2 regions of the Paenibacillus sp. MZ03-122A genome follow, and region 1 is predicted to be linked to the other one. Evidence: riboswitches for the same ligand, from Rfam matches in the RefSeq annotation. Region 1 holds a riboswitch; the other holds the start of a gene.
The links. A riboswitch is a leader RNA that binds a small molecule or an ion and turns the genes downstream of it on or off. The one in region 1 is predicted to bind cyclic di-GMP.
Positions count from the first base shown of each region.

Region 2: linked by a shared signal. The riboswitch ahead of NLX74_RS16395 (glycosyl hydrolase) and the one ahead of NLX74_RS12345 (transglutaminase-like domain-containing protein) in region 1 are both predicted to bind cyclic di-GMP.

Region 1 covers NZ_JANAVI010000005.1:33,175-36,602, reverse strand. Annotated here, with positions in the region: gene NLX74_RS12355 (DUF445 domain-containing protein) at 1-130, opposite strand, end outside; gene NLX74_RS12350 (helix-turn-helix transcriptional regulator) at 667-1,542, shown strand; cyclic di-GMP riboswitch class I at 1,650-1,728, shown strand; cyclic di-GMP riboswitch class I at 1,767-1,848, shown strand; gene NLX74_RS12345 (transglutaminase-like domain-containing protein) at 1,861-2,670, shown strand; gene NLX74_RS12340 (collagen binding domain-containing protein) at 3,040-3,428, shown strand, end outside.
Region 2 covers NZ_JANAVI010000007.1:83,477-86,904, reverse strand. Annotated here, with positions in the region: gene NLX74_RS16400 (sugar phosphate nucleotidyltransferase) at 55-1,431, shown strand; cyclic di-GMP riboswitch class I at 1,587-1,667, shown strand; gene NLX74_RS16395 (glycosyl hydrolase) at 1,681-3,255, shown strand; gene NLX74_RS16390 (PD-(D/E)XK nuclease family protein) at 3,304-3,428, shown strand, end outside.

The DNA of each region.
Region 1 (3,428 bases):
CGGCTTCAAAAGATCCAGCCAAAAGACGGGCCCAGCCAAATTGTTGAAAAGGTAACGTAGCAGCAAAGCCTGCTCCCATCATCACAAGTGACCAAGCTGCTGCGGTTTTTGTGTTTTTCGTTTTTCCCATCCTGTAGTCCTCCAAACTGACTGTAAAATTTGTTTCATTACTTCTGTAGTACCATCATATCATTGCCTGTACAGATACCAAAGGTCACTGTACTCTCTTGCGAACAAATTGCATGATATTCAAAATTTTCACATTTTCTTAAATTAAGTTCGCATAACCACACTTATCCATACATTTTCGTGAACAAAATCTCCACAATAAAGCTATAACTATTTTCTAGCAAAATGAGCCCTTTGAATCATTTTGTCGAAATATGGTCCCATTTTTCCCGATACCGAAAGGATATATAACTCAGAAAGTGGAATTGCAAGACTATGGTATATTCATTGAAGAAACTAATTTTCCCCAGCCTCATCCTTTTCAAATAGGTACTTTATGTTATATTTGTTATATATTGTTCAGTCCCTAATCGCTACATGAATTACTTTAATGTGATAAAATAACCTTTGTAAATAGGGACTCCGGTTCTAAAAGGATATTCGTAAAACAAACTACAATTATCTTACTAAAATTGTTTTTTTGTAAAGGAATTGGATATGACAACAAACCAAAAAAATGCCCAGTATGTCTGGAGTGAAGATCCAGTTGCAATTATATGTACACCCTCTTCTTTCGCTAAAAAATCCCTCTTCTATATACAGGAAATAGGCTATTTCAAAACAGATGCTTATGTAATGGAACGACAAAAGCTCACCTCTTTTTTGCTCCTTTTCACCCTGTCTGGAAGGGGGGAATTGCAATATCGAGACAAGGATTATATATTGAAACCTCATGATATGCTTTTTATTAATTGTGAAGAATATGTACAGTACAAAACTTCCTGTCAGAAGACATGGGAGTTTATTAGTGTGAATCTACATGGCAATCTTATTGACCATTTCTATGAACAATTCGATAAACACAATAAGCCCGTAATCTCACTAAAGGATTCAAGTGCAGTATTGGACAAGCTGTACACCTTATTACAGGTACAGCCAGAAAGAAGCTTATCCTCTGAACTGCTCTCATCCAGGCTAATCGTTGACTTGTTAACGATTATTTTGCAGTACCCCTACACCAATCCCAACGCGAATTCAGATGGAACCGCAGAGGTGCGCAAGGTAAAGCAATATCTGGATCAATCCTATTGTGAACGGATCACGCTGGATTCACTTGCAGACATGTTCGCTCTAAACAAGTTCAACCTGGCTAAAAACTTTAAAAAACAGATTGGCTTTTCCCCTATTGAGTATCTTATTAATGTTCGTATCACGGCTGCTCAAGGCTGGCTTAAAACTAGTGATGTAGCTATTGTAGACATCGCACAATATGTGGGCATTCCCAACACAAGTCATTTTATCAATCTGTTCAAAGAGCACATTGGAGAAACGCCTCATTCCTATCGCAAAAAATGGGGAAACCGTATAAAATAGGTCTTATGTATAATCTGCAAGCTTGTTTTGTCGATAAATAGCGAAAATTTGAGATTTAAACTTGCCTAATAGAGTACCTAACTGATAGAATAAATATACAAGCTATTCAGGATAAATGGCAAACTTGTCGAAAGACAAGGACGCAAAGCTACAGGGCCTTCTGTATGATGGCAGCCAGCTACCGGTTGAAGTGGCTTTTTGTCGTGCTTTTTTTTCGAAAACTTTATACGAAATGGCAAACCTGTCGAAAGGCAGGGACGCAAAGCTATAGGGCCTTCTATTTATGATGGCAGCCTGGCCACCGAAAGGAAGTTTTTTATGGGGAAAATGATATTTTCCACACTTCTCCTATTTTTCATGCTATCCGCAATACTCTTAAATTCGACAATTTACGCTGCTGATAGTGTTGTATGGTTGGATCAAAACAATGTAAATCATGGGACGGTCAGTGTGCGTTACTCCGTTAAACCTAACATTAAAACCAAGATTTTGGTTACAAAAGATGCGCAAAAATACTCTTATAATCTGACACCCGGAAAGTCCGAAGAAGTATTCCCTCTCCAGATGGGTAATGGGAACTATAGCATCAGTATTTTGGAACAGCTTAATGGTAATCAATATAAAGTGATAGGACAAGATACGATCGAGTTAAAGCTAAACGATAGCAAAGCGGTATACCTCAATTCCGTTCAAAATATTAACTGGAGCGGTACTAATCAAGCGATTCAAAAAGCCCATGAATTAACCCAAGGCGCAACAACGGATCGTGAGAAGCTTCAAAAAATTTATGATTACGTCATTAGTCATATCAAGTACGACTCCAATCAGGCCTTCGCCTTAACGACTGACTATCTACCGCAAATTGATCGTACGTTAAGCTCGCAAAAAGATATTTGCTATGGTTATGCTTCACTGATGGCTGCTATGTTACGAAGTGTAGATGTACCAACCAAGCTGGTTATGGGCAAATCTTCCTACGTGGACACTTACCATGCTTGGAACGAGGTCTACATCGACAATCAATGGGTGGTCGTAGACACTACAGTAGATGCAGCACTGTATAAGGGTAAACAAAAATTCGAAATGATCAAAGATCCCTCCAAATACATTAAAACAAAGCAATATTAATATCAATGTTTTTATTAATATTATTTTAAAAAATTAAAAAATGAAGAAATAGAACTACATTTCTTTAGAGCCTTGATCACATGATCAAGGCTCTTTTTCTATCCTTGTTGAGAAATTGTTGAGATGTGGCATGTATTCTAGTCCAGAAAGACATTGAGGTCTAACCCATTATCCTAATTTCGGGACTAAAGGAGGTAATATTCATCCCCGAATGTAAATTTCCATAAATTATGAACAAGAAATCAATGCGGCTAACATAGCATCAGATGAATGATTGATGAATATATAAATACAGCCCTCTTGACCTCGAAGGAATAATCATTAGCCGCTAAATAAAAGTATTTTAAGAATAGGAGATTTGTTTACCATATGAGAAAAAAATGGAATACAGCAGTTGTTGCGTTATTGCTCTTTTTGCAATGCTTATTCAGTACAACACAAGCCTATGCACAAAATCCCGACTCTGCTCTGCCAGTGACCCCAGGAACCGATCCGGTTCAGAGTGTGACTAACGATGTATATCCAAAGCCCTCAGAGCCTATTAACATCCCACCTGCTGTCCCGGCTCCAGCCGTTGAGGCAACTGCCAGTTCAACTTCTGAAGTGAGGGCAACTCAGGAAAGTATTTTAACCAAGCTAACCCTCACAGATTCCTCTGGAAGTGTTATTGATGCAGTGTATAATCCCGATAGTCGTATTGATATTGGCTCCGCCATCCATTTAGGGTATGAATGGGAGCTGCCGAACCATACGTATAA
Region 2 (3,428 bases), on a different contig from region 1:
CTCAACTTTGCCCCATCCGATCATCCAACCAATATAGAGAGGAAGTGGAGAGTTATGAAGCTCGTACTTTTGTCTGGTGGTTCCGGTAAAAGATTATGGCCTTTGTCCAACGATTCCCGTTCCAAACAATTTTTGAAGGTACTGGAGAGCCCGGAGGGGATTTCGGAATCCATGGTACAGCGGGTATGGAGACAATTGGGAGACAACGGATTATCAGAATCCTCGTTTATTGCGACGGGGAGAGCACAGGTCGAAATGATCCAGAGTCAGGTCGGGCCGAATACGCGCATCATTGTTGAGCCGGAACGCAGAGACACCTTTCCTGCGATTGCGCTGACAGCGACTTATCTATATTCCATTGCTGGTGTTTCCCCTGATGAAATTATAGCTATATTGCCTGTAGATCCTTATGTTGAGGATGCTTTCTTCGCTTCCGTAGCCCAGCTGGAACATACACTCCAGGAGAGTGAAGGCAAGCTTGCTTTAATCGGGGTTGTCCCTTCCTATCCTTCAGAGAAATATGGTTACATTATTCCGAAAAACGATGCCACCCAAGGTAGCACTGGCTACCGCGAAGTGAGCCATTTTCAAGAGAAACCCGACCGGGAGCAGGCGGAGCGTCTGATTGAACGCAATGCTCTATGGAACTGCGGGGTTTTTGCATTCAAATTAAGTTATTTGCTGGATATCTTGGCATCCAAGGGTTTGCCGCTGAATTATGAAGAAATGCAAAAGCAATACGCATCTCTGGAAAAAATCAGCTTTGACTATGAAGTAGTCGAGAAGGAAAAGGATATCGTAGTTCTTCCGTATGATGGTTTTTGGAAGGATTTGGGCACCTGGAATACGCTCACAGAAGAAATGTCTAATCAACAAGTGGGCAGAGGTGTAGTAACGGAGGATTGCGTCAATACGAGTCTTATTAACGAGTTAGACATTCCTGTGGCGATCATTGGAACGAATGATCTGATTGTAGCTGCTAGCCCGGATGGTATTCTTGTGACCAATAAGGCTGAAAGTCCTCGCATTAAGGAAGTGCTCAAGGCTCATGATCAGCGTCCAATGTATGAAGAACGTCGTTGGGGGCAGTATCGGGTTGTGGATTATGTCAAATATGACGAGGGTAACGAGGTATTGACCAAACGAATCCGCGTACGGAAAGGCAAAAATATCAGCTATCAGCTTCATTTCAAACGGAGTGAAATTTGGACCATTATTAGTGGTGAGGCGGAAATTATTTTGAATGAGAAGCTGCACAAAGTAAAAGCTGGTGATGTAGTTCGCATTCCTGAAGGAACGAAGCATAGCATTTTGGCTGTGACCGATGTGGATTTTATTGAGGTGCAGACTGGTTCTGAATTGGTTGAAGAGGATATTGTACGCTTTTGTATGGATTGGAATGAAATTTCCCGTCACCAATTTATCTCATAATTGTTTTCGTAAAAACGAAAAAAAGACGAATTCATGAAAATTCATAGCCCGAACTGTCGAAATTGGGCGAAAACCTGTAAATTCATGAACATGACCTATTAAATTTTGGTAAAAAAAAGTCGATACTTAGGGTAAGAAGGAATCCAAACTCCTTCCAACGATAAACGCAGCCCTGTCGAAAGGCAGGTACGCAAAGCTAAAGGGCCTTCTACAAGGATGGCAGCCTGGCTACCGAAAGGAAGAGCGAAAGTGAGATTCTATTTTATTCCTCTGTATCGACTGATACGTCATGTACTCCCCGTTGTTATGTTTTTTTCATTGTTGCCCGTCGGTTTTGGTGATTCTCTGTCTGTGGCGAATGCCGCTTCATTACAACCTGTTAATTCGGACGCTTCTACTCAGGCCCGTGAACTATACAATTATTTACTCAACATCTCAGGGAAAAAAATAGTCACCGGTCAGCATGATTATTTGGAAAGTCCGGATGAATTAAGTAACAAGGTCCAAAAAATCAGTCAGGCATATGTTGGTCTGCACGGCTATGAGATGGGTGCCATCTCTGGTCAATCCGACACTACAGAAGCAGCACAACGTAAAAATGTCGTCGATAGTGCTATCCGTTGGAGCAGATCCGGTGGTATTGTGACGATGACTTTTCATGAAGCGCTACCGGGTAGGCCACTGACTTGGGCCAATGTACAGGCGAAAGTAAGTCAGGCAGAGTTCAACAAATACGTGACCCCAGGTACTACGCAGTATAACCTCCTCATTGCCGATCTGGATAAGGTCGCTGTATCATTAAAGCAGCTTCGTGATGCAGGGGTTCCGGTTTTGTGGAGACCTTACCACGAAATGAATGGTGACTGGTTCTGGTGGGGAAACAAAACTAATTTTAATCAGCTATGGAATATCATGTACGACCGTTTTACAAACACACATCAATTGAACAATCTGCTGTGGGTATGGAGTCCGAATGCGCCCAATTCGTATACCGTCCCGTATACCCCGAAATACCCGGGGGATGACAAAGTGGACATTTTGGCAGTAGACATTTACAACAATGATTTTAAGCAAAGTCATTACGAAGGTCTGCTCGGGCTGGCACGGAATAAGCCGATTGCTATTGGGGAGCACGGTGAGATGCCTAGTTCTGAGGTGTTGCAGGCTCAGCCTAAATGGGTATACTCCATGACTTGGGGCAAGATGCTGACCGAGAATAACACAACAAACCAAATACAGGATTATATGAATGATTCGAAGAGTTTGACACGGGATGATGTGAAAAATGGGCTGGCAGCAATCGAACAACCTGGGACAGATGTACCGACCTTACCGGACGAGGGACAAAGTGAGCCTATCCCGGCTCCGACTCCTCCTTCCGTCCCTGATGTGGTATATGTGAACGGGCTGCAGGGCGAATATTTTAACAATATGAATTTGAATGGAAGTCCTGCTTTGATCCGTACAGATAGCAAGCTGGACTACAACTGGCGCGCCATTGCAGCTGATCCAAAGGTGAATGCCGATCAGTTCTCGGTTCGCTGGACGGGGAAAATCAAACCACAATATAGCGAGACCTATACGTTCACAACGATATCCGATGATGGTATTCGCGTATGGGTAGACGGCAAGTTGGTGATTGACAGCTGGTTCAAACAAAGCTGGACGGAGCGTAAAGGCAGTATTACTTTGGAAGCAGGCAAAATGGTAGATTTAAAAGTGGAATACTATGATGAAAAAGGCGACGCGATGGCACGTCTAATGTGGGAAAGTCAGCATGAAGCGAAAGCGGTGATTCCCGGAAACGCTTTGTTTCTTCCTTGATTGATACTCTTTCCCGGTCTAAAAATATGAGGAGAGAGGGTGGATCATATGATAAAAAAATGGTTATCCCATAGGTATACAATCGTTTTATCTGGACTATTAGCGGTCGTAGCTATAGCGATGATCGCTTGGTTTATATACACGCCTTCAAGAAGCGCAGAATTGCAGACGGA